Regions from separate parts of the Mojavia sp. genome, predicted to be linked through region 2. Evidence: riboswitches for the same ligand, from Rfam matches in the RefSeq annotation. Region 2 holds a riboswitch; the other holds the start of a gene.
The links. Region 2 has a riboswitch for cyclic di-AMP ahead of ntrB (nitrate ABC transporter permease). Riboswitches for the same ligand answer to the same signal wherever they lie in the genome.

Region 1: it holds a riboswitch for cyclic di-AMP, as region 2 does, so the genes downstream of both, AC5JL8_RS32480 (hypothetical protein) here and ntrB (nitrate ABC transporter permease) in region 2, are expected to answer to the same signal.

Annotation. Positions count from the first base shown of each region.
Region 1 is NZ_JCACKA010000118.1:6,444-16,703, reverse strand. Features, by position in the region: gene AC5JL8_RS32545 (retropepsin-like aspartic protease family protein) at 64-618, opposite strand; gene AC5JL8_RS32540 (nucleoside phosphorylase) at 726-1,499, opposite strand; gene AC5JL8_RS32535 (hypothetical protein) at 1,522-1,785, opposite strand; gene AC5JL8_RS32530 (hypothetical protein) at 1,923-2,069, opposite strand; gene AC5JL8_RS32525 (hypothetical protein) at 2,095-2,529, shown strand; gene AC5JL8_RS32520 (DUF1392 family protein) at 2,639-3,250, shown strand; gene AC5JL8_RS32515 (DUF1392 family protein) at 3,201-3,374, shown strand; gene AC5JL8_RS32510 (hypothetical protein) at 3,416-4,180, shown strand; partial or broken gene AC5JL8_RS32505 (plasmid replication protein, CyRepA1 family) at 4,125-4,460, shown strand; gene AC5JL8_RS32500 (hypothetical protein) at 4,406-5,164, opposite strand; gene AC5JL8_RS32495 (SLC26/SulP family anion transporter) at 5,904-7,625, shown strand; gene AC5JL8_RS32490 (hypothetical protein) at 7,718-7,963, opposite strand; gene AC5JL8_RS32485 (hypothetical protein) at 8,043-8,240, opposite strand; gene AC5JL8_RS32480 (hypothetical protein) at 8,350-8,556, opposite strand; cyclic di-AMP (ydaO/yuaA leader) riboswitch at 8,715-8,900, opposite strand; gene AC5JL8_RS32475 (hypothetical protein) at 9,444-9,767, shown strand; partial or broken gene AC5JL8_RS32470 (ISLre2 family transposase) at 9,760-10,077, shown strand; gene AC5JL8_RS32465 (hypothetical protein) at 10,096-10,260, shown strand, end outside.
Region 2 is NZ_JCACKA010000124.1:257,697-267,956, reverse strand. Features, by position in the region: gene bchD (magnesium chelatase ATPase subunit D) at 1-1,739, opposite strand, end outside; gene AC5JL8_RS34420 (Uma2 family endonuclease) at 1,836-2,423, shown strand; gene AC5JL8_RS34415 (hypothetical protein) at 2,430-3,038, shown strand; gene AC5JL8_RS34410 (NYN domain-containing protein) at 3,604-4,395, shown strand; gene rnc (ribonuclease III) at 4,535-5,218, shown strand; gene AC5JL8_RS34400 (sensor histidine kinase) at 5,275-6,507, opposite strand; gene AC5JL8_RS34395 (hypothetical protein) at 6,653-6,838, opposite strand; cyclic di-AMP (ydaO/yuaA leader) riboswitch at 7,133-7,310, shown strand; gene ntrB (nitrate ABC transporter permease) at 7,399-8,250, shown strand; gene AC5JL8_RS34385 (ABC transporter substrate-binding protein) at 8,338-9,789, shown strand; gene AC5JL8_RS34380 (ABC transporter ATP-binding protein) at 9,842-10,260, shown strand, end outside.

The DNA of each region.
Region 1 (10,260 bases), on a different contig from region 2:
CCCTTGTCCCCTCGTCCCCTTGTCCCCTTGCCCCCCAGTCCCCAGTCCCCCAGTCCCCTTCTGTCATCGGCGACGAAATTCCACCTCTTTTGCCAAAATATTAATATCGTAGTCCCCAAAAAAATCGTGACCCAGTAAGCCAATGCCAGCTTTTGGGGCAACCGCTACTTCCAGATTATTAACTACAGCTCCACCAACTACAATCGATTGTACCCGGCTTGTCTTGAATCGAACTTGAGTACCATCTGCTATTTCGGCTTGCACCGTACCTGTAGCGCGGAGTTGCAAAGCATCCGCTATCTTCAGAGGTATTAGGGTACTACTAGCCCCAGTATCTAAAATCATCTCAAAAGTCTGTTGATTATTGAAAGTAACCGCAATGACAGGAGTTTTACCAATGCGGCGTTTGATTGGAACTCGAAAAACGTTACTTTCTGGCGTAACTATACCGCAAAGCTTACCCAAACTAATAGTTCTACCAGAGGAAGTTACCATGAAACACGCTCCTGGATCTTCAGCCGTTGCCGGATGCAGCAAGACTAAAGATATCAGCGTCGGCATTACTGCCATGACAGCTGAGTTAATAGTCAAAATTCCACGCTTTCCAGTATCCTTCATGTAATTTCGCGCTCCAAAGTTCCCTATAACCCTTGTTATTAGGTTACCCAGACTGGCTGAAAAACTTAGGCATCAAAAAAAACGCGCCACAAGAAGGTGTTGTGTTTTTAATCTACGATCGCAGCTGCATTTACAGCGGTGGCGATCGCATTCTGAATGGCAATATCTTTTTTAGGTAAAATAATATTTTCTGCAATAGTACGTTGAGCAACTACACCGCAAACGGCAGCAGCAGCAAATTTATACACCCCCGCCATTTTAAACAGCGTGCCACATTCCATTTCATAGTTCAAAATATTCAAGTGCCGATATTCTTCTGTTATTCCATGCAGCGATCGCATTAAATAAGGATTGGCTGAATCTGTGCGTTCCTGTCCTTCGTAAAATGTATCCACCGAAGCGGTAATTCCCAAATAATGTTCAACCTCTAATTCACGTGCGGCTTTCACCAACGCAACTGTGAGAAATGGATCGGCTGCGGCTGGATACTCCACAGGTGCAATATCATTTGCTGCACCCTGACGGCATAATGCGGCACTACTAATCACAATGCTACCGACTGCTATATGAGGTTGAATTGAGCCACAAGTACCAATGCGAATAATTTGCTGGATTCCTACTTGTATCAACTCATTCACCACAATACTCAACGAAGGCGCACCCATACCGCTAGTTGTAGATAAGATGCGGCGTCCGTTGGGTAAGTATCCCACATAGCTATTTAGTCCGCGATTCTCCGACAACAAGCACACATCCTGCAAATAGTTTTGAGCAATAAAATACGCACGTTGCGGATCGCCAGATAACAGCGCCATAGCGGGAGGCGATGCACCCAAATCTTCTTGCCCAAAGCCAATGTGGTAAAAGCGTTGACTGCTCATAAAGTTTAGAGTAGCGATCGCCCTAACACAACACTATGCTAGGGTGACTTTTAGACTTTTCATAAATCAAATCTCCTCCCTCCCATATCTGAAGTTGTCTTTGGGCTGCAACTATGGAGTTAAGATGCTTGGGTGGGTACAGAAAATGATTGTAGGCTAATGCCATCTGTCTAGCAGCTTCAGTATATGGCATTTGGCCTATTCCTGTACCCAATCCAGGACAGGCAATAATGTTAATTTTTTGCTTGGCGCGTTGGTTATTGTACAGTGACAAATTAAATGGCATTAAGACAAATTCATGTCATGAATTTAAGCCTTACCCACTTCAGGTTTGCAATTGTTGCTGTTGATATGGCTTGTAAATTCTTTGGGCTAATTCTAGGCGTAAAGCTAGAGATTGCAAGCTTTACACTCTTAATGACATTATTTTGTCACAGCGACAAATAAAAAGTCACTGTACACTTTTCGCTCCAAGTGCAGGCGATCGCTCTGTTCTTCTGGGGTTAATTCAGGAACTTCAACAACAGTAACTGTAATAGTTGCGCTAGAGGCATTGTCTTGGTCAAACATATCTCCCGCAGAATTAGCACATGGAGTGTTATCATATGATGCTGCTACTAAAGTAAGAATTCGGACGGAATGGAACCCGAATGCTGATTGGGGAGCAATCATTCACGGCATTCAAACGTTATTAGGTGGGACGCGAACTCAGCCACCGTCTACTGTAGATCCCCAAGATTTACGAGTCAGAAAAATACGCACTTTGCTTGATTACCCACTGGATTTAGTCAAGCAATGGTTGCAATTTCAAGATGCTACTAGCCCCAGTCAATTGCACGTGAGCAAAGTCGATGAACTAGTCAAAACAATGTGCTTGGCTTGGGCAACAGATAAGTGTGAACATCCGAATCATGCGGAATCTTCATATCAAAAGCAAGTTGTTGATGCTGTAGCTCAGGGGGCTGATGAATTAACAGCGATTAGCGCATGGATGGAGCAAATACAAGGGACAAAATCTGAAGCTGCTTGAAGAAAAGAAGGCAAGGGGCAGGGAGCAGAAAGCAAAGGAGAGAATCTTTACCCCTGCCCCCTGCACCGCTGCTTCTTCCCTCTCTACATTAGATATTGGAGAGTTACAAATGACTAGACAATTTACTGACTTAGACAACTACTCCTGTCATCAAATCGCCAGTGTTCTTTCACTGAATTTATCAACTGTGCGTCTCTGGATTAATCGCGGTTGGCTCAAAGCAGATAATCGTTCTCCAAAGCATTACGAAATTAGAGTTTGGCATCTCAAACAGTTCCTTGAAAATCCACCACAACAAATCAAAAAACGCATTGCTGCTCTTGATCGCGAAGCCATCATACCTCTTAGGGAGAAAAGCGTAATGGAAGCAATCACCGAGTTAGAAAAATGCTGGTTTCTATCCCCGCCTTGGGGTCAAGAAATTCCACCTGTTGAAATTAATTTATGGGAGCGAGTTTATTTCAAGGCTAACAGAAGATTTGGTTATTGCTGTGGACTGCAATGGTATCAACAGCGTTGGGACTACGTTATCGATGTTGAGAACGACATTGTACGCGCAACAAAACATGAAATTCTTGGCACTGGTCGAATAGAATCTACCACTGTGAAAAAACCAGCTTTTGTTTTAGGCGATTGCCTTCGGCACTGCGCGGGAGCGCAATCGCGTACTGTTGCAATTTCCCAATCGCGGCACAAACCAAAGGCTAGTTCTGGGAATTGAGCTAATCGAGAAGTCTTGGTTCTACAAAGTCGAATTGACATCACCTGCTTTTCCTAAAGCAACTACTATGACCAATCGATTCTCTTTAGTGCGGGAAGAGGATTTGGTGCGGGTGAATGTCTAAGTCCAAACACAACACTTTGTACTCATCACACAACTAAAACTATGTCTCAAATCGAAGTAGCTCAAATTATCGAACAGATTAAAGAAGAGATTGAAGTTGATGCATCGGGTAAAGCTAAAGCCAGTGTTAGAGCAACTGCGAGATTGGCTGGGGTAGACCACACTGCAATTATCAATCATCTTCAAAGCGGTGAACTAAAACCGACTAAATTAGCTCAAACTCTTATCGTACAAGGGTTTGATGCTGGTGAACTAACAGGGTGGAGAACAACTGGCATCCCTGACACAGCGCTCGCAATCATCTTGGAATACTACGCCTTTGACGCTGGGAGGTATTGTAACCCACAAGCAAGATTGGTATGCCGTTCATTCAACGCCATCGGTGTTCGCGCCTGGATGCAGGATATCACGGGCTGGACTAAACCCGCCAACAATAGGGAAACCGCCATGACACAAATACAGTTACTTGCAGCGATCGCTAAACATTTACCAGAGCAAGAACAGCATTTACTCCAACAACAACAGCAACAGACCGAAATTTTGCACCGACTAAAAGCGGTTGAAGTTGAGCAAGACAGGGTAAACACCCCCTGCGGTCACAAATATAGTGTTGTCGGTTTCGCTAATGTTCAGGGGTTGGAAATATCGGTGAAAGAAGCGAGTACTAAAGGCGACCAGGGGCGACGAGTGCTGATTATCACCCATCGCATTCAACTGGGTGAGGCATTATGCGATCGCTTTGGGGTGAATTGCATTAGAACAACGGTTCCGGCGCAAATTCCCCCATCTACGAATTTTGAGAATTGATAGCGATTCTGTTGGCGACCCCACACATCCAGCTTGTGGGTGTATCGCGCATCTCAACGAGATTCTCACACAGTACGATTTGGTTATCGCTTCCCCTAGTCTGGAAACTGGTGTTTCCATCGACATCAAAGGACATTTTGATTCGGTGTGGGGGATATTTCAAGGTGTGCAGCCTGTGAACTCCGTGAGGCAGATGTTGGCGAGACTAAGGGAAACTGTTGACCGTCATATTTGGGTCAGTCGGTACGGTATGGGGACTGTTGGCAATGGTTCAACTGCCACTTGAAAAGTCTGTTTCATCCATGCAATATTGGCTGCGTTTCTCGCCGCGTACTCTGCTGGGTCAGGTGTAGTGTCGCATAGGTTATTGCACGAACCCTGGATGTTGAGTGTTGCATAGGTAACTCTGCCGACTGTCCAGCGGCGGTTCTCGACACAGGGCACCACACCGTTGACACCGAGGCACAATGGGACCACCTGCACTTGTTGAGCTAACCGACGCCGCCCCAGAGACAAAGAAGTACTGAAGAATACCAGACGCTCATAGTCGAGGCGCTCTAGCGAGTTAAATCCACCATTGGAAGGGCGATCGCAATCTGTCCAATCGTTATCACCTGGCGTGAAAGCTGCTGGCGCTTCCAGGGAGTTGAAGTAGCCGAGAGCCTTGGCGTATAGCGCGTTGTCGCAAAGGCTGTTAGAACCAGCTTTGAGATCGCCATCGTGGGCAGTGAAAGCAAGTTTCTGCGAATTCATGTCCTCAATTAGTCGTGTTACGCCAACCTCCTGTGCGTCTGAGTAGGGTAAATCGCCCCAAAGCCCGATTTCGTAGGGCGCGTTTGCAGTCTCATTCTCTCTGGCAACCACCAAACTCGTAGTAGTAGATGTCAGAAACGGTAAAATTAGGGTCAGTAAACACATTTTCCGCCGCAAATGTTTAATACTGATGCGTCTAAACACTGTGTAGTCAAGCTTGGTCATCATCATATCCTCGATTATTCTGGAATCCGTGAGCGTATTTTAGATAAGTAGTTTTTGCCCACACCATTCCAGTCGCAATTTAGACTACCGGATTGTTGCTCACAGATTGGTTATGAATAGGTTATGAGTGAGATACAAGTTCAAGCGATGCCCCAAAGTTGTTAAGGTTGATTGGATTAACACTGAAATGGATGAGGCTGAGATTGCGCCTTTGAGCGGCGTGTGCGGGTAAATTCTACGCCTGAGCTTGTTTCCTCCCTTGGTGATGCTATTAGTGTTGCTGATGGTGAGCCGTTCACCGAATCGATATTTGGGGAACTGGATGGTTGGAGTTAACTTTGCGGACGGTTGTAGGTCTGTGGTGGTGTAGCTCCAAGGCTGTTGCATCATCTATAGTAGTTTGCGACACAAAAGAGCAAGAGCGCGTAGTAGCAAGCCCTGGGAACAGGTAGTAAAAATTATTGCTAATAAGGGAACTCCAAAAAATAAATTATTCAATTCCTGCAATTAAAACGACTTTCCCTCCCCCTGCTCGCTGCCCCCTGCCGTCAAAGCGATGGGATATTTTTTTATTTGGAAGCCCCTAAAGCAAGCTATTTCCTCCAGCCTCAAGAGCTTGCCTTTACAAGCGCAATTTTAGGTTATCAGACTATTAGGACTTCTTTGATTTTTCGTTTTTTCTTAACTTTCTCTTAAACTAGTTAATATCTTCTTAAACGAAATTTCAGTCTGACTTAGGTTGGCTATGTTGAAAAAGCATCAAGTAACCTTACCAGGCATACCAGGGTTAAAACGGTTGCTGTCTTACCAGCGAGCATGGTTGCTCCCTGATTTACTGGCAGGTGTAACGGTAGCTGCTTATTTAATTCCGCAGTGTATGGCTTATGGGGAGTTGGCCGGGGTGCAACCTGTAGTAGGATTGTGGGCAATTCTGCCACCAATGATTATTTATGCAGTGTTGGGTTCTTCACCTCAACTCTCGGTCGGGCCAGAATCGACGACGGCGGTAATGACAGCGGCAGCGCTCGCTCCTTTGGTGGCATCTAATGGTACTAATTATGCAACGCTGGCTTCTGGGCTAGCTTTCATTGTTGGGATTGTATGCATCATTGGCTACATTGCTCGCTTGGGATTTTTAGCAGATTTGCTGTCTAAACCGATTCTGATTGGTTATATGGCAGGGGTTGCCATAATTATGATTACAGGGCAGTTAGGCAAAATTGCTGGCATTGACATTGAGGCAAATACTGTTTTTGGAGAAGTAGGTGAATTCTTCAGCAAGCTAGATCAAATTCATCAGCCAACCTTGATATTAGCAGCTATAGTCTTAGCTTTTTTATTCATAATTCAGCGATGCTTTGCAACTGTGCCTGGGCCATTGTTTGCAGTCTTATTAGCAACGGCTAGCGTAGCTGTATTCGATCTCGACCAACAAGGAGTAGCCGTAGTTGGCGAGATTCCAGCAGGCTTACCTCATTTGGCTTTCCCCAAATTATCGGCTCAGGAATTCTCCACACTCATTGCTTCGGCTGTTGGAATTGCGATTGTTGGGTATTCAGATAATGTACTGACAGCAAGAGCATTTGCTAACCGTAATCACTACAAAATTGACGCTAATCAAGAACTGTTGGCACTTGGAACCTCAAATCTGGGAAACGGATTAATGCAAGGTTTTCCAATTAGTAGTAGTGGTAGCCGCACTGCAATTGCTGACTCATTAGGGAGCAAAAGTCAAGCATTCTCTTTAGTTGCTTTGATTGTAGTTATCTTGGTGTTATTGTTCCTACGCCCGTTGTTGGCACAGTTTCCAAAAGCTGCATTAGGGGCGATTGTTATCTATGCGGCTACAAAACTGATTGAAATTCCAGAATTTCTCAGATTGGCACAATTTCGACGTAGCGAATTATTTTTGGCTTTGGTCACAATCTTTGGAGTTCTACTTACTGATATTTTGGTTGGGGTTGGTATTGCAGTGGGTTTATCTGTGATTGATTTGTTTGCCAGGGTAGCACGTCCGCACGATGCAGTTTTGGGAGAAGTGCCAGGTTTACCTGGATTACACGATATTGAAGATTGGCAAGGAGCCAAAACTATCCCAGGTTTAGTCATTTATCGCTATGACGCTCCCCTTTGCTTTGCCAATGTCGAAAATTTCAAGCGCCGGGCATTGTCGGCAATTGAAGCCGAAAAAACTCCTGTGGAGTGGTTTGTATTAAACACAGAAGCAATTGTTGAAGTTGATATTACTGCCATCGACGCATTAGCCCAATTGCACAGTGAACTAGCTGCTCAAGGTATTACCTTTGCATTGACACGTGTTAAACAAGATCTTTACAAACAACTAAAGCACTCGCAGCTTTTAGACAAGATTGGCTCCCAACACGTCTATCTGACTTTGCATACTGCGCTCGCTGCATTTCAAGCCCGCGAATACCATTCTCACAAACAGACTCTTGAAGGGGAATGAAACGCTCACCTTGTTTTTTCGTTTTTTCTTTATGGACATTTACGACCTTGAAAGCCCACAGCTAGAAGCTGTGAGCTTGTTGACTTAGACTACTAAATTTTCTCAGTAATCTTGAGTTGCTCTTGACTATGTTTCATTAACTCATAGAGATCGTAAGCATATAATTCTTCACGGCTTGGCTCACAAGGCGTTGCGCTTGTTGCTACGATGGGATCGCCGTAACCATTGGTTTTACCAATGAGTAAAAGTTTTTGACCCGCATACTCTCCAATTAACTTGTAATCAGTTTCAGGAAAAAGATTTACATCAGTCAAAGAATTCTGATTTTGAATGGACATTTTTTCTCCTAAATTCCTTAACAATCTTCATGCTTTCAGTTTTTTGAGAGATAGTGTTGTGACTCCACCTCCCAAGAGCTTATAAATTTTTTGCTTTCATCCAAGTGGAGTACACATCTTCTACAAAGAAGCTGTAACCACTATTTTCCTGATAATTTTTGAGATGAACTTTCAAAGTAGTAAAATAAGCACCATTAATGATTTGATGTCCGTAACCAAGAACTTGACCAAATTGCCCTGTTTCTTGATGCAAGGCATAATCCCCAATATTCAACATGGATGTGATTCCTTTTGAATTAACTAGTTAAGTAGTTTATTGGTGACTATTTGTAGATGCAATAATCACCTTCAAATAGTCAAATCAAGTCAAAAAAGGTCAATAAAGATTAAGCTGCAATCTGAGGTTGTTTTTGAGATTGAACCCGATTTTGAGTCAGGAAATCAGTGTAGAGATTGTTTAACCCAGAGGCAACACTATACCAACTCAAATAAGCCTCTACTCTTTGGCGACCAGCTTCTTGTTGACCGATTTTCACGGCAGGGTCACCATCAACAGATACCAAAACAATATGATGGTTTTTATTGAAAAACATAGTAAAATTTTACCTCAAGGCAACTAGTCTGCCTCAGATACCAGAAACACAAGTTATATTTTCCTTGCCTCCGGAGCGAGGGCAGGTACAACGAAGCGCAAAGTTACCAGCCAAGGATACTGACGAGACAAAGCATTGATTTTAATTATGCTGCTCGTTCAATCTCCTCCCAATGCCTACGAAGTTAGCTGACGGACTAGAACTGAGAGATGTCCTTCTCTAGATCATTCAAGCTTTGTGGGATGAAGTTGATTCTTCACACTTTTGCTTTAAACTTTGCCAGAGATACGCCCCGAATTTGGTTCCTCCGCTCCTTGTTTATCTCCATACAACATAAATGTCTTTGGAACAAACAAGAGATTAGGCAGACTGATTTAATTTTATTGCTCATCTTAACTGTCATAGTTAACAATGTCAAGTTCATGAACACGTAAATTATGTATGTGTCACACTTACTTGTTGCTAACTTATGTTCATTAACCCTGATATTATGTTAGTTTTCAAAAAACTTGCACTATCGTTAGAAAGATTCAAAAATCTTCCGTACGGTTCTGATTTCATGTCAGGCACTAATAATATAGTGTTATTCTCGACAATGCACAGACACACATGATATTCCCCAAACATCATCTCAAAGGGAGCAACGCGATTTTCCTCAGTCGGACAAAAACGAGTGACGATGCTCCACCCCACAGGAGGCGATTGCTAAACCGAAAGTTCAGTAAATTAGTAAAATAGATACTAGTTAGATAGCTAATCCCTCAGTAATACTGAGATAACTCTATTATTATGGTTGTTGAGTTCTCTGATGGAGACAAAAAAGTGTAGGATGCCCTTTGAGTAAAAGTTTTGAGATTTGATATCAAAACAGGGAATGCCTACACTTCATGAACGAAAAAATATATTCAAGTTTAGATTTAAGCAAATCACTGTCAGACTTTAAACAAAAAGTTACGAAACTTTTAGAAATTAAAAATCTGAGCGAATGGTCGGCTCAGACTTTTAAAGCATTAGAAGAAGAAATTAGAAATACAGCATTAGCTTTAGCAGGAGAATGTGTAGCAGTTTTACTAAATAAACTATCTCACTCTCAGTCAGCTGTGGATATAGCAATCAAGCAAACAAGAAGTTTGTCAAATCAGAAAATCAAAAAATATGGTAATTATACTAGGCAGATATTAACAGTTGGTCATGTCAAAGTATATGGATGAATTTATTTCAACAGCAACTGACGAGCGTTGTAAAATTTTGGTGCGAGAACGTAATTATATTCTCAAAGCTTACCGTAGGCGACTATTAAACTATCACTTAGTCGCACTCCATCAGCTACCCCTTGGGAGCGGTGCCGTTGAAAGTTTAATTCGTCAAGCTGTTAACTTACGCATGAAAGGGAACAGTAAATTTTGGCTTCCAGATAACGCAGAGATTATGTTACATCTGCGATGTCAATGGATAGCTGGCAGTTGGGACAATTTTTGTAACTCTATTTTTAATTCTTTCCTTAATCCCAGCAGTGCCTGAACATTTTATACATTTTACTTGAATTCATGTTTTAGCGATCGCCTGGCCTTGGGGTGGAGCATTGTCACTTGTTTTTGTTCGACTTCAGAAAATCGCGTTGCTCCCTATCTCACAGCAATGAATGGGGACTCACGAAAACCAGAAATAGCTGCCGCACAAAACTATTTCGCGGTGAAAACTCGT
Region 2 (10,260 bases):
GCTACAACCACGACTTGCCCAATATCTCCACTCATTTGGGCATTCAAGCCAACGCGTACAGCTTGGGTTAAACCATGAGCTAAGGGCGAACCACCGCCACAAGGCAACCTTTCCAAACGGTTACGTGCCAAGGCTATCGAACGTGTTGGAGGTAATAACACCTCTGCTTGTTCTCCTCGGAAGGGGATTAAAGCCACCTGGTCGCGGTTTTGATAAGCTTCGGTTAAAAGTTGCATTACTGCACCTTTAGCTGACTGCATCCGATTTAGAGCCATAGAGCCAGAAGCATCTACCACAAACACTATTAGCGCCCCGGCTTTGCGTACCAAGCGCTTGGCGCGAATGTCTCCTTGTTCGACAATTACTTTGCGATCGGGGTGTCTTTCGCGTCGTGCTTTTTGATATGGAGCAGCAGCTCTCAAGGTAGCATCTACTGCAATTCGTCTCACTTTGCCTTTGGGCAACATTGGCTTAATATAGCGTCCTCGGTCTTCGGAAAATATCACACTCCGACTACCAGATTTGCCTTGGCGCTTGGCCATTTGGGCAAAATAAAGCACGCTGTCATCGAGGATTACCCCTTCCGGATCAAAAATAAATTCTTCCGGGATGCTTGGTGGTTCTTGTTGTTCTTGCTCCTCTTGCTCTTCTTCCTGTTCGTCTTGTTCTTGTTCTGATTCGTCTTGAGCTTCAGGCGGGGGAGGAGGTGGCGGTGGTGGTGGTGCTTGTTCGGGTGGTGGTGTCTGCACGATTGTCGCCCGTGGTACAATTACCAACTCTACAGCACGACGCAAATCTTCAGCATTGACTGTATTGCGTCCTTCCAAAGCTGCTGCGGCTTTGGCAACTCGCACAGCAAATAACTCAGCACGGTGTCCTTGGACTCCGCCACGAAGTGCCTCATCTACTAAATAAGCAATTTGTTCGCGGGTAATGGTTACATCTTTCAACCATTCCCGCGCCAGGATTATTTGAGTTTTGAGAGCGTCTAAGTCTTCATTATATTGTTGAAGAAACTCTTGGGGAGACTGGGAGTAAGCGATCGCTTGCTCTACTGCTTGTACTCTTTGATCTAAGCCGAGTACACCGTCTGCTGAAAGGGCGATCGCAATTCTATCTAGTAAATGCTCCCGTAATGCTCCTTCTTCTGGGTTATAGGTGGCAATAAACAGTGACTTGCAGGAATGTTGAAAGCTTATGCCTTCTCGCTCTATTTGGTTGCGTCCCTCGGATAATACTGTCAGTAGCTGATTGCTGATTTGGTCATCTAGTAAGTTAATTTCGTCCACATATAAGACACCCCGGTTGGCTGTGGCGAGTAACCCAGGCTGAAATACAGTGTCTCCTTGTTTTACTGACTGTTCCACATCCACAGAACCCAGGAGTCGGTCTTCTGTCACTCCTAGAGGAATTTGCACAAAAGGTGCAGGGATAATTTCGGTGGGAACATCTTGAATATCTTTATCTGCGTATTCTGCTAAAAGTTTGTCATCCCAATCTTCTGGGTGATTAGGGTCGCAATTGCTGATTGAGCCTTGAACAACTTCAATCGGTGGTAGCAGAGCATGGATTGCACGAGCCATCACAGATTTTGCCGTACCGCGACGACCTGCGATCGCTACTCCCCCCAACCCAGGATCGACTGCTGCTAAAAGTAAAGCTAATTTAATTGCTTCTTGCCCAACTACGGCTGTTAGGGGAAAAGAAGTGATTGTAGGGTTAATAGTAGGCGCAGGCATTGTTTGCAAAATAGCTAGTCTCGGCTCTTAGCATATCAATGTTCTGGCACATTTAGAATAAGTGTTGTGACAAGTTTCCCCAAGGGAGCAAAATGTATGAGTATTGCTCAAGCTAAACGCTTCACTTTAGACGAATATCACAGACTTACAGAATTGGGCTTTTTCCATGAGGATGACCATATTGAATTAATCAACGGAGAAATCATCCAAATGGTATCAAAGGGTAGACCACATGAAACTTGTTTGCGAAGGTTATGGAAAGAACTCCCAAAACTTGTAGGAGATAGGGCAACTTTGCAATCTCAAGCCCCAGTTACGTTACCTCCTAACAGCGAACCTGAACCAGATTTTGCTATTCTCCAAAACCGATCTGATGATTATCTATCCGCTCACCCTGCACCTACTGATGTGTTACTGGTCGTAGAGGTTTCAGATTCTTCTTTAGATTATGACCAAGTTGTGAAAATTCCCCTTTATGCTAAAGCTGGAATTTCTCATTATTGGATATTCAATTTATTTGATAATCATTTGGAATGTTACAGCGAACCCTATCAGGATAGTTTAGGTAAATCTGGTTATGCAAATAAACGAATTATTTTACCCGATCAAATAATATCTTTACCGGGCTTACCTGATTTATCTGTTGATTTAAGTAAGATATTCCCGCCAAAACTGAATTATTAATATTTTATGGCTTATAGTGATTTCAAACTTGCTAATATCATCGATACTTTTGGTTTAATTATCCACGAGTCATCTGGAATGTTTGCAAGTGTACAGGAGCAAGAATGTAGTGATTTATTATCTACAATTCTTAGAGAAAATGTTGACTTAGCCGTAGCTATCAGTTCCGATAAAGCTCGTAGCGAAATGATAATTAGCCCGATTTTATTAGAAATTAGACGCAAATTTAATTATGAAATCAGTTTGTTTTCTGGAGTCGATTTTACTGTTGATAGCCAACGTGGGCTAAATGGTTTTTGTGATTTTATCTTAAGCCTGTCTTCCGAGCAGTTGCTTGTACGCAGCCCGGTGATTGTCCTTGTAGAGAGCAAAAAGGAAAACTTAAGGTCTGGTTTAGCACAATGTATTGCCGAAATGGTAGCTGCCCAATTTTTTAACGAGAAAAGTCAAAATCAAATCAAGGCTATATATGGTGCTGTTACTATCGGTACTATCTGGCAATTTATGAAGCTTGAAGGAAATATAGTTTCGATTGATTTGAGTGAATATTATATCAATGATATTAAAAAAATATTAGGCATTTTGTATAGTGCGATCGCAGAAAGTAAGCTGTAAATTATTTATCAGTGTGAAAACTGAGAAAAGACTTTAGTTTAATTATTCAAGTTGATATATAGGAATCCGATTTGATTTTTGAACAAATGACCTACTCTTGAAGCTTAAGTGTAGGGGGGTAATGTACTGTAGTCAAAATGCTGTATTATTATTTACTAAAAAATATATTGACAACCGTATTCAGTTGTGTAAGTCTATATTTAGACAGCAAAACAACTGCGCTCTAAAGTAAAACTCTCAGGTGCAAGTATTGGTAGCTGTCTCAGCGGTATAATTCCTATTTTACCTGCTATATTTCTTGTTTACCTTCGGCTGATTATTTAGCTGAATGTTACTTTAAGACTTCTATAAATTTAGAGTCCAAGAACAAAAAGATTATTTATCTAAATGTTCATCCGGAAGTAAACGCGAAATGCAGCAGTTAAAGTAGGAATTCTATAACTGAGACTGAAACTAATTCAGCTTGTAATAGTGAGACGTTGTACTATTAAAGCAATTTTTAGTACAAATATATTTTAGATGTATTATCTGTTGAAGCTGTCCAGTTCACTAAAATACTGGAACAATGAAAATGGTTGCTCATCTAGCCTCAAACGGACAAATAAATCAGCAGAAGCGTTTAGTTTCCATCTATTGGGATTATCAGAATACTAAATTAAGCCTAGATACAGTCAAACTGTTATTGGACTTTTCCAAATGCAAAGGACGTTTAATTTGTAAAAACGTTTATTATAATTCGCAGTGTGCAGATCAAGCTGCTGCAAGGAATAGTATAGCTAATCTTGATTTTAAGTGTCTTGATGTTCCTTGCCCTCTTAAAAACAGTGCAGACAATCAATTAATAGCTGACTGTCTTGAAGATATTCACAGCAATGTATCTCCAGACATAGTTATTCTTATATCTGGAGATGGAGACTTTGTGAAATTGGTTCGGAATCTGCAAAAATTAGGTAAACAGGTTATCATTTTTGCTCAAATAGGTAATGTAAAACAAAAACTAAAAGAGCTTGCTGATGAATTTCGTTTTGTAGAGGAGTTACGTGAGTTAGTTGGTAATAAGGCTCAAACTCAAAACACTGCTGTTGATTCTCAAATTAATTACAATGAGGCTAAAGATTACTTGATTGCAGCTATCAAAACTGCCTTAAGTCAAAATAAGCCTACGGCATTTGGCTGCATTGACAAATTGATGCGTCAGCTTTGCCCTAAATATCAGGGAGTTTCTTCTATTTGTACATCTAAAGGCAATAAATTTAAAAAATTTAGTCAGTTTGTTGATGCTGCTGTAAAGGATGGGAAAGTCACAAGGCAGAATCAACAATTGTTTTTACATGAGTTAGACAAAGTTGCTGCTTGAACTTGCTTTTGAGAACCTAGTTGAGCAAAACAACTAGGTTTTATAAAACACCGCTATTCGCGGTTTTTTCATGTTTAAAGATAATCAAACCTGCATAATTACCCAACAATCTATTTCTGCAACAAGCCAAATCATCAAAATGCATAAACTTCTAACATTCCGCGATGAAAAACTTCTGCGTCGTGCGCTTACTCACCGTTCTTATGTTCATGAGAACCCAGGAGAAGGTGAACACAATGAACGTCTAGAGTTTCTTGGTGATGCTTTACTGAATTACTTAAGTGGGGATTACCTCTATCATCGTCATCCAGAAAAGGGAGAAGATGAATTAACACGGCGGCGTTCGGCGCTGGTAGATGAGAAGCAATTGGCAAAGTTTGCCGAAGAGGTAGATTTAAACTTTAAGATGCGTTTAGGAAAAGGTGCTATTCAAGATGGAGGATACTATAACCCCAATTTACTCAGCAGTACCTTTGAAGCTGTCATTGCCGCTTACTATCTAGATAACGATTCTAATATTGAAGCAGTTCGTGCAATTATAGAACCACTGTTTGATTCAGTATCTGAAAATATTGTTATAATTCGCTCTAATGTAGACTCAAAAAATCGCTTTCAAGAATGGGTGCAATGTAATATCACCCCAACTCCCCCCAAATATGTCACAGTGCAAATCGGTGGTTTATCTCATGCACCAGAGTTTTTAGCACAAGTTTTTGTGGATGAAAAAGTGTATGGAGAAGGTAAGGGACGCAACAAGAAAACTGCTGAGAAAGCTGCGGCTGAGGATGCACTAGCTAAGTTAAAAAAACAAGGGTTGTTGTAAAGATGATTTTTTATTTAGCGCAAAGGAGTTGCACCTTTGCGGTATAATTAGCTATTTTAAATTTTCAATTGCAAAGGCAAAGTCACAGAGAAAGTGGAACCAACTCCTACCTGAGAAACTAAATTAATTTCTCCTTGCAGTAGTTTTACTAGTCGTAAAACTATTGCTAACCCTAGTCCAGTGCTTTCGGGAAGGTAAGACATATCGCTAGAACCTACTCGAAAGTACGGTTCAAAGATTCGGGTTTGGTTTTCTGGTGTAATACCAATTCCGGTGTCAGCAACTGCAATTACAAAGTGTGAGGGGATTGCTGATTCTGGATTTTGCAATACCTCACAGTTTATATTTATAGTTCCTGATTCTGTGTAGCGAATCGCATTGCTAACTAGATTTGTGACTATTTGTTGTAATTGCAAAGCATCTGTAATTACTTCTTCGCAAGCGCGTTCGCCTTTGGCGTTGGCGAAGCCATCGCAATCAACTACAATTTCTAAATTTTTCTCTCTAGCTAAAGGTTCCAACATTTCACAGACATTGCTAATTAATTCACGTACATCTGTAGGTGCTGGTTCAGGCATTATCTTTCCTGCATCATATCGTGAGAGTTCTAATACATCGTTGATTAGCCGCAGTAGGTGCCTACCATTACGTAACACGCGCTCAATATGTTCTACATTTATATAGTTCTCTATTACCGCAGTTTGCTGTCGTTGTTGGCGCAAAAATAGATCCGAGTAGCCAATAATTGAAGTTAGAGGACTTTTTAATTCGTGGGCTAGTTGGGAAAGATTATCTTGATTACTGCTAACTAAGCGATTTAATTCTTCATTATGCAGCCTAAGCGACAAATATAGTTGCTGTAGTTCTCGCAAACTTGCCTCAAAATAACTATTAAAACACCGGGCGATCGCTTCATCAATCACAGTATCAATCAAACGCATAGCACGAATGATTTCTGCTGGTGTTCCCTGCAATAAATATGTTTCTATAGTTTCAAATATAACTGTTCTTAGCAAATGATATTCTCGCGCAATTTCTGATGGGTCAAAGCCTTGTTCTGCCCGGAGTATTCCATGCTCCCAACTAGCAACAACTATTGATTTAACATCATTACCTTGAGATTTAGAAAGCACTGTTACCATCGCTTTAATAACCTCAGGCAGATGATTTCTTATTGCTGTGTAAGATAAGTCATCAGCACTTTCAATATGCCTATCTTGACGAACCTCTTCCACCCACTTTTGAAGGATAGATTCAGTTTTTTCAGCCAGTAATTGACTAAAATCCATTATCTTAAATATTACAAATAGATAGATGTTTAAAATTCCAGATGCAATTAGTCTATCAAGAGCGGTGTCAAAATTACAAAATTAAGAATAAAACAAAACTACCAAAAGATATAGATTTTACTTGATTTACTTATCAACCGCTGAATTACCGAAAGTCGGCGATAAAGCCCACTCCAACAAGAGGGGTAGGATGAATCTTCCCCTTGGCTTGGGGCATTGGGGAGCCAGTGTCGTGAGCGGGTTTCCGGACTTGAGGCAACTGGCGCGATCGGGCATTGGTGATTCTTCCCCATGCCCCATGCCCTTTTCCCACTTGGACGCGAAATCCCACTCATAGGGTGGGATGAGCTTAACTTGATTACTAAAACCGTATGTCTTAAGATAGAATGTATTATATTTAACTTAAACACAACAAAATAGCTAAAAGTACAACTCTGTTGATACTTGACTATTTAGCGTTGTGTACCTCTCCAGGCAGGAGATTCGCTAGGTAGCACGGCTAAATATATAAACCCAGAGATTACCAAATACTTAAAATAGCTAATATATTTCGGTATTTAAATCAACAGGTTTAATCTCAGGAGGTATGTTTTTACTGAGCAATCGTGTTATATTGTGCAAAATTAGAGTAAGTCAGCCTAATCCAGCACATCGCGGTGCGTAACGCTGGAGCGGAGGAACCAAATTGTGGGGCGTATCTTTATAAAAAGGATAAATGTGGAATCACATTTGATCCTTTAGAAGAGGGGCATCTCTCAGCCCTAGCCCGTCAGCTAACTTCGTAGGCATTGAGAGGAGACTGAAGAGATCACATTTTTGTAATCTCATCAGTGTCCAAGGCTGGTACTGCTCGGATTATTGTACCCGTGCTTACATCTGTTGAGGTTGTAGATGATATTTCAACTAAATTTAGCAGCGATCGCTGCGATCGCCAGTCAAGCGGCGTGGAAAAAAGCAAAACCTGTAATTGCCAGGGATGTATTCTTTTTGCCCGCCTTGGGGTTTTTGGGGATAATCGTACTGTGGTGGGTTGTGGCGCTTGCCAATCACGAATTGATGCCCACTCCGCCGGAGGCGCTAGTTGCTAATCTGGATTATATCTTCAACCCGTTTTATGAGCGAGGCCCTGGCAACTTGGGAATTGGTTGGTTGTTGATAGCCAGTCTGCGACGGGTATTAATAGGTTTTGTGTTAGGTGCAGTTGTAGCTATTCCTTTAGGATTTCTCATTGGTATGTCTAAATCGGCAATGCTGGCGTTGAATCCTGTGATCCAAATTTTTAAACCCGTATCGCCTTTAGCTTGGCTGCCTATTTCCTTATCTATATTCCATCTGGCAGATCCTTCAGCCATTTTCGTAATTTTTATAACCTCTTTATGGCCAACAATTATTAATACTGCTTTAGGAGTTTCTAGCGTACCTCAAGATTATTTAGATGTGGCACGAGTCCTAGAAATACCCCGTTGGCGGCGGATTACAAAAATTATTTGGCCTGCAAGTTTGCCTTATATTTTTACAGGTTTACGTATTAGCTTAGGGATTGCTTGGTTAGTAATTGTAGCTGTGGAAATGCTCACAGGTGGTATTGGAATTGGCTTTTTTGTTTGGGATGAATGGAGCCGTTTAAATCTGAGTTCAGTTTTTTTAGCAGTGCTGGTAATTGGTATAACTGGGTTAATTCTTGATTATGCTGTGGGCAAACTTCAAGAATTAGTAACTCGCCGCCCCATAGCTTCTAAATGATAAAAATTGATTGAAAGCAAAACAGTAAGATACAGCGAGACTCTGCGTGAGCTTACTACTAAATTAATCACCATTGGAGCTACAGAAATGGGTGATACTAATCACAATAACTGGACTCGACGCGACTTTTTATTAGGAATGGGAGCAACGACAGCGGGAATGGCGCTGTCATCATGTGCAATTTCAGGAAATACTGGCGCTAAAGGATTGACGGAAGAAGCTTTAGCAGTAGAGCCAGTAGTTAGATCCCAAGACTTAGAAAAACCCGATATTACTGTGGGATACGTTCCCGTTAATGATTGTGCGCCATTTGCGATCGCCTGGAAAAAAGGTTTCTTCCGCAAATACGGTTTGAACGTCAAACTCAACCGAGAAGCTAGTTGGGCAACCTCCCGTGACGGATTAATTTTTGGTCGCTTGGATGCTTCACCCGTCGTATCTGGTGCTGTCACCAACGCCAGAGTTGGCGCTGAAGGCGCACGCCATGCCCCTTTATGTGCGGCGATGACCATTCACCGCCACGGTAACGCCATGACAATGAACAAAGCCATGTGGGATTTTGGGCTACGTCCATGGTACGAGTATCAAGAAAAATATGGCGATGGCGCTTTAGAAGCATTCGGAAGGGATTTTCGCAACTACTTTAACAAGCAGCCTTCAGAAAATAAAGTTTGGGCAGTAGTGTTGAGTTCTGCGATTTACGAATACTTTGTCCGTTACATATCTGCGGCGGCTGGCGTTGATCCGCTCAAAGAGTTTCGCGTCATTATTGTACCACCACCCCAAATGGTGACAAACGTGCGGATCGGTGCGATGCAAGCTTACATGGTGGCAGAACCTTGGAATACCAGAGCAATTACAGGTAACGAAGGCATCGGCTTTACTTTCGCCCAAGGCAAGGAAGTCTGGTTAGGGCATCCAGATCGGCTACTGGGGGTGATGGAATCTTTCATCGACAAATATCCCAAAACCTATCGTTCTCTGGTGAAGGCGATGATTGAAGCTTGCCAGTATTGTAGTAAAGTAGAAAACCGCCAAGAAGTTGCCGAACTGATTACAGATCGCTCCTTTACAGGTGCAAAACCCAAAAAACCGGGTGCTGACATTACTAAGTTTACAGGCCCGGCAATTCTCGGCAATTACAACTATGGTGGGTTTGATGGCAAAGACCGCACCATCAAAGCTGCTGATACCACGATTTTTTATGATATTCCTGATAATCTCCCCAAGCAGCCAGGAGAACACGCGACATTCTTATGGAGATCCAGAAGTATCTGGTTAATGACACAGGCAGCTCGTTGGGGACAAATTAAGGAATTTCCCAAAAATGCTGAAAAGCTAGCTGCACAAGGCTGGAAAACAGACCTTTATCGGGAAATAGCCTCGGAAATGGGGATTAAATGCCCCAAGGATGATTACAAAGTAGAACCTCCAGAAGTTTTCATCGATAAAAAAGGCTTTGACCCCAGCGATCCCGTTGGCTATTTAAATAGTTTTGAAATTAGGGCTAACGCTCCCACTCGTTTCTTCATATCTTAATTCCCAAGCCTAAATCTTGGCTAACGACTAAATTATTCAGGAGCATTTGATGATGGAATATACCCCATTAGCTATCAATACCCAGAACGAAGTATTACCCCGTAATGGATTTTTAGAAATTGAAAATTTAGTCAAGTCTTATCCAACACCAGATAAAGGAAATTTTGTCGTGTTAGATGGTGTTAATCTCACCATTAGTGAAGATGAATATATTTCTGTAATTGGTCACTCTGGTTGCGGTAAATCTACTCTACTAAAAATTGTAGCTGGTTTAGAAAAAGCAACTTCCGGCTCAGTGCGGCTAGATGGCAAAGAAATTCGTAAGCCAGGAGCAGAAAGAATGATGGTCTTTCAAAACTATTCTTTGCTACCTTGGTTAACAGTCCGAGAAAATGTCCGTTTAGCTGTAGATGAAGTGCTAAAAAATGCTAATCGTGCTGAGAAAATTAGCATTGTGAATGAACACTTGGC